One region of the Lysinibacillus sp. NPDC097214 genome, then DNA from elsewhere that is predicted to be linked to it. Evidence: riboswitches for the same ligand, from Rfam matches in the RefSeq annotation. Region 1 holds a riboswitch; the other holds the start of a gene.
What was found. Region 1 has a riboswitch for S-adenosylmethionine ahead of ACQKMI_RS22510 (bifunctional homocysteine S-methyltransferase/methylenetetrahydrofolate reductase). Riboswitches for the same ligand answer to the same signal wherever they lie in the genome.
Positions count from the first base shown of each region.

Region 1 (3,176 bases):
ATTTAAAAATGGTTTATCATCACTAATTGATCGACTTGAAGAAACATTAACGGATGTAGAAATTATAAAAGGAATTGCCACTACCAGTGTTAAGAAGCAGGAGAATCAATACGCTGTTACATTAGCAAACGGTAAAATGATTGAAGCGAATCATGTTGTACTGGCACTACCAAATGAGGCGGTACAAAGTTTATTGCAGGATGAATCTTTGAACGGCTATTTTGAACAATTCAATACTGCATCCGCCATTACGATTTACTTAGGATTTGATGTACCTGATAATAGATTACCCGCGGATGGAACGGGCTATATTGTGTCACATAATTCGGATGTTATTTGTAATGCAGCAACGTGGACAAGTCGCAAGTGGAAACACACTTCAGCAGAAGGAAAATTACTTGTACGACTTTTTTATAAGAGCATTAATCCTAAGTATGAGAGATTGCGTTTGATGTCAGATGAAGAGTTAGCAGCTGTTGCTCTAGAGGATGTAAGAAAAAGCTTGGGGATTGAGGAAACACCAACTATTGTTGACGTGACAAAATGGATCGACCAGATGCCAAAGTATGATTTGGCACATCGTGAAGCGTTGCAAGGTCTCTTACAAGAGCTTGAGAAAAACTATCCGAACTTATCAATAGCGGGGTGCTCTTATTTCGGAGTAGGCATAGGTGCGTGTATTCAAAATGGTAAAAAAATTGGTGAGGAGCTTGTTGAAAAACTATCGTAATTGTTTGAATTGATAAAATCAATTATGCCTCGGCATAATTGCGTCTGGAATCGGCTTTGTACTTAGGCTTGCACGAGGGCCGACACGATGTCGGTCATTTCGGTAATGCCACAAGGACGTGGCGTTTTTACCGATGCAGGTCAGTTAGCCGTTATCGCATGGATGCGATGATTTTAGGCTAACATCCTTTAAGAAACTCCTTTCCGATTTTGTGACATCCGCCGGAGGCTTTGGGCCAACAGATGTCTTTTGCGCGAAAGCGTAGTGCTAACGCAGCGTCAGCAACGTGTTTTGTCTGTGCGAAAGCGAAGCGTCAGCAACAGCATGATGTTGGTCACTCAGTCGTTGCCACAGGACGTGGCGCTCTAAGACTGAGTTCCTCTATTTCAGCGGGTGTTTGGACACACGCTGAAAAGTAACTTAAATTCGCATTCATCTCACCACCTATAGAGGTGAGAGACTTTTGAACCTGTCGCTACGCTTTCGGTACATAAAACATTGCTGAAAGAAGTTAAAATATAATGTTTTTCGTAAAAATTATCCTCTGTTCTGTGAAATAGTCTTGACTCAATCGTTCGTAAACGATATGATTCTTTTAATTATTTAAAAAATTCATACTACATTCTTATCAAGAGAAGCTGAGGGACTGGCCCTATGAAGCTTCAGCAACCAACTTATTGTCAGGTGCTAAATCCAGAAGACCATTGTGTCGAAGATGAGAAGGAAAAACAATTACGAAACGTTAAAGCCTTCTTTTTATGTAAAAGAAGGCTTTTTTATTTTTTTATAAATAATGGAAGAGAGGCTAGTTTTATGGGATTGCTTGAAAGGTTAAAAACACATGTTCTTACTGCAGATGGTGCAATTGGTACAGTTTTATACGGCTATGGTTTGGAGTATTGCCATGAGGAAATGAATATACAAAAACCTGAATTAATTGAAAAGATTCATAGAGAATACATAGCAGCTGGTGCTGATGTTATTCAAACGAACACTTACGGAGCTAATGCCATAAAATTAGCCCGCTACGGATTAGAATCTCGTGTGCAGCAGTTTAATGAGGCCGCTATAACAATTGCAAAACGAGCAGCAGCAGATGGTGGACAGTTTGTCTTAGGTACTATTGGGGGAATCCGTGGTATTCGAAAAAGTGATGCAACGTTAGAGGAAATTTTAGCAACAGTTGATGAGCAGGCAACGGTTTTACTTGCAGGAAATCCAGATGGCCTTTTACTTGAAACATATTATGATTTTGAAGAGCTAACAGCGACTTTAACGATGCTACGAGCTAAAACTAAATTACCGATTATTGCTCAAGTTTCTATGCATGAACCAGGAATTTTGCAAAATGGAATGAGCTTAAATAACGCCCTACATGAGCTTGAAGCGCTAGGTGCTGATATTGTAGGTGTTAACTGTCGTTTAGGGCCTCACCATACTATACAAGCATTTGAAGGTGTAGAGCTTCCTAAGAAGGCATTTATGTCAGCGTATCCGAACGCCTCTCTTCTTGATTTGGAGGATGGCCGTGTCGTTTATGAGTCAGAGGCAGATTATTTCGGTCGAGCAGCAGTAGAGCTTCGCGATCAAGGGGTACGTTTAATTGGTGGGTGCTGTGGTACGACACCAAAGCATATTGCTGCAGCGAAAAAGTACTTAGAGGAGCTATCTCCGGTCGAGGAAAAGTATGCAAAGCCAGAAAAAGTCGAAGTTGTACGTGAGGCAGAGCCACCAAATTATGAGCCATTACATGTAAAAGTAAAACGTGAGCGCTCAGTTATAGTGGAGTTAGATACACCAAGACATTTAGAAATCGAAGGTTTTATTGCAGGTGCAAAAAAAATATATGAGGCGGGCGCAGATGTAGTCATGATGGCAGATAATTCACTTGCTTCTCCAAGGATTAGTAATGTCGCAATGGGTGCCTTACTGAAAGAAACGCACGGAGTACGACCGTTAACTCATATAACATGCCGAGATCGTAATTTAATTGGTCTTCAATCACATTTAATGGGATTAAATGCACTAGGGATTCACGATATTCTAGCAGTGACTGGAGATCCGACAAAGGTAGGCGATTTCCCAGGGGCCACAAGCGTTTATGACGTATCTTCAATGGAGCTAATTCAATTGATAAAACAGTTAAATGAAGGTGTATCGTTCTCAGGGAAACCACTTCGTAAAAAGGCAAATTTCTCTGTAGCGGCTGCCTTTAATCCTAATGTACGTGTACTGGATCGTGCTGTGTCTAGATTAGAAAAGAAAATTGAACATGGAGCAGATTATTTTATTTCACAGCCCGTTTATTCAAAGGAAAAAATCGTGGAAATTTACGAGGCGACAAAGCATTTAGAAGCACCAATTTATATAGGTATTATGCCAGTAACGAGCTATAAAAGTGCGGAGTTTTTACATCATGAAGTGCCAGGCATCAAACTATCGGAGG
Region 1 is NZ_JBNNSS010000015.1:29,678-32,853, reverse strand. Features, by position in the region: gene ACQKMI_RS22520 (protoporphyrinogen oxidase) at 1-730, shown strand, start outside; gene ACQKMI_RS22515 (hypothetical protein) at 961-1,149, shown strand; SAM riboswitch class I at 1,353-1,452, shown strand; gene ACQKMI_RS22510 (bifunctional homocysteine S-methyltransferase/methylenetetrahydrofolate reductase) at 1,544-3,176, shown strand, end outside.

Region 2 (3,176 bases), on a different contig from region 1:
CCCACGCTTTGGAAGTATTGAGCTATTAATTGTTTCATTTTGGTTCGTACCGGTTATGATGGTATACTACAGAAAATGAGGGGGACGCTGAAAATATAGTGTCCTAAAAAGATAGTAGAGGAGCCTTATAAATGACGATTCAATTTATTCAATATCCTAAATGTACTACTTGTAAAAAAGCTCAAAAATGGCTAAATGACAATGGAATTTCATACGAAGAGGTACACATTGTCGAACAAACGCCTACAAAGGACGAATTATCAAACTTATGGCAGGCAAGTGGACAACCTTTAAAGAAATTTTTTAATACTTCTGGTATGAAATATCGCGAGCTCGGCTTGAAAGATAAGCTTGCTGAAATGACTGAAGAGGAGCAGCTTGAACTGCTTGCGTCCGATGGTATGTTAATTAAGCGTCCGATTGTAACTGATGGAAATAAAGTTACTTTAGGGTTTAAAGAATCAGATTTTGAGCAAGCTTGGAAATAACGCTTTTAATCTTGTTTTTATGGTAGAAGTATGGCACACTGAAAGTGAATATATTACATATTTATGGAGGGGTTTTTTGCATGAGCACACCTAAAGACTTACGATACTCTGAAGAGCACGAATGGGTAAAAGTAGAAGATGGTAAAGTACGTATCGGTATTTCTCACTTCGCACAATCTGAACTTGGAGATATCGTTTTCGTTGAACTTCCACAAGTTGGCGACGAAATCAAAACAGATGATCCATTCGGTAGCGTAGAATCTGTAAAAACAGTTTCTGAATTATATGCACCAATCTCAGGTACAGTAGTTGAAGTAAATGCAGATTTAGAAGATAGCCCAGAATTCGTTAATGAATCACCATATGAAAAAGCATGGATGGTCGTTGTAGAGCCTGCTGATGCATCAGAAGTTGAAAAACTTATGACAGCTGAGCAATACGATGAAATGATTGCAGAATAATACAAGCCTGTAAGACAAGCCTGTAATAGAAAAACGTCGGAAATTACCGACGTTTTTTATTATCTTCATTCATCCTACCAACATAGTGGAGGAGGGTGAATGCAAGTATATTCCCATATCAATAGGTGTCTAACAGTATCAAAGACAAGATTTATTGATATAATGAAAGATAAGGGATATGTCTAAACGGGGGTGGCGTTATGTTCGAGGGGAAATGCTTAATTGTAGAAGGCCGTTCGGATAAGCTTCAAATTGAACCTATTTTAAATGAACATGTTAAAATACTTTGCACGAATGGTACAATTGGTGTGCATCAATTAGAAGAGTTACTCGATCCATATGAAGGCTGTGAGCTTTATACATTTTTTGATGCAGATACATCGGGTGATAAGCTACGAGCATTAATGGACAGACATTATCCAGAGGCTGAGCATTTACGTACAATGCCAACATATAAGGAAGTTGAGACAACTCCGAGGAAGGTGCTAGCTGCGATTTTGCTTCGTGCACATTTCTCAATCCATAATGAATATATTTTGTAAGGTTGCGTGAAAAAAGATGGAAGAATGGTCAAAAGAGCAGTGGGACGCGGCTATCCAGTCTGGTGAAAAAGCTGCTTTTTATTTATATACGCCAATGTGTGGAACGTGTGTAGTTGCATCGAAAATGATGTCGGTTGTAGAGCAATTGCTGCCACAGCTACAGGTTGGTAAAGCGAATATTAATTTTATCGAGCAAATCGCTTATGAGAATAAAATTGAAAGTGTACCGTGTTTACTTGTATGTGAAGGCGGAAAAGTGACGGAAAAGGTTTATGCCTTTCAATCCGTACCATATTTATACGAATTGTTAAAAAAATCAATTGACTGAACTTTACTCACGTGGTAAAGTACGAATATACTAAAAAATATAAATATATCGAACTCTTATAAAGAGCGGCGGAGGGAAGTGCCCTATGAAGCCCGGCAACCAACACTAAGTGAAAAGGTGCCAAATCACCCAAAGATTTTATCTTTGACAGATGAGAGAACGGTTTAGCGTATAAGTTACGTGACCCCTTCTACTTGTCTATAAGTGAAGGGGTTTTTTTATATGAGAAAAGGAGAATTCGCTATGATCAATCTTCAAAATATTACGAAGAAATACAAAACCTCGAATGGCGAATTAACAGCAGTTAAAGACGTCAACCTTTCTATTAATAAAGGTGAAATTTTTGGCATTATCGGTTACAGTGGCGCTGGTAAAAGTACAATGATTCGCTTGTTAAACGGTTTAGAAAAGCCTACATCTGGTACGGTAACGGTTAACAATCAAGAATTTTCATCCATAAAGGGGCAAAAGCTCAGAGATGCTAGACAAAAGGTCAGTATGATTTTCCAACATTTCAATTTACTTTGGTCTAGAACTGTTGCGGAAAACATCGCTTTTCCACTAGAAATCGCTGGTGTTCCAAAGGCAAAACGTGAGGTCCGTGTGAAAGAATTAATCACACTAGTTGGCTTAGATGGACGCGCTAATGCGTATCCATCACAACTATCAGGGGGGCAAAAGCAACGTGTAGGCATCGCTCGTGCACTTGCTAATAATCCAGAAGTATTGTTATGTGATGAGGCAACATCCGCACTGGATCCGGAGACAACAGATGCTATCCTAGATTTACTTGTCGATATTAATGAACGATTAGGTTTAACGATTGTGCTAATCACACATGAAATGCACGTTATTCGCAAAATTTGCCATCGTGTAGCGGTTATGGAAGCTGGAGAAATTGTAGAACGTGGTGAAGTATTACAAGTATTCCAAGCTCCACAAGCGGCCATTACAAAAAAATTCGTTTCTCAAATTACGGATACGAAGGAAACACAGGAAACTGTGGTACAAATTAAAGCAAATTACCCTGATGGACAACTTGTTAAGTTAATATTTGTAGGAGAAAAAACAGAGCAGCCTGTTATTTCACATCTTGTAAAACAATTTGATGTAGAAGTAAGTATAGTACATGGTAATATTTCGCAAACGAAAAATGGCGCGTACGGTACACTTATTGTGCAAATTGAAGGCACAGAGGCGAATGTTGCAGCTGCACTTAGCTACTTGCATACAGTCGAAGTACAAACGGAGGTGATTGCCAATGCTAACTAGTCTCTTTCCGAATGTCGACTGGGAAAAAATGTGGGAAGCTACGTATGAAACATTGTACATGACCACAATTTCTACGGTGATTACA
Region 2 is NZ_JBNNSS010000010.1:91,568-94,743, forward strand. Features, by position in the region: gene ACQKMI_RS19985 (arsenate reductase family protein) at 132-488, shown strand; gene gcvH (glycine cleavage system protein GcvH) at 569-949, shown strand; gene ACQKMI_RS19995 (toprim domain-containing protein) at 1,150-1,491, shown strand; gene ACQKMI_RS20000 (thioredoxin family protein) at 1,508-1,819, shown strand; SAM riboswitch class I at 1,873-1,977, shown strand; gene ACQKMI_RS20005 (methionine ABC transporter ATP-binding protein) at 2,063-3,091, shown strand; gene ACQKMI_RS20010 (methionine ABC transporter permease) at 3,081-3,176, shown strand, end outside.
Region 2: linked by a shared signal. The riboswitch ahead of ACQKMI_RS20005 (methionine ABC transporter ATP-binding protein) and the one ahead of ACQKMI_RS22510 (bifunctional homocysteine S-methyltransferase/methylenetetrahydrofolate reductase) in region 1 are both predicted to bind S-adenosylmethionine.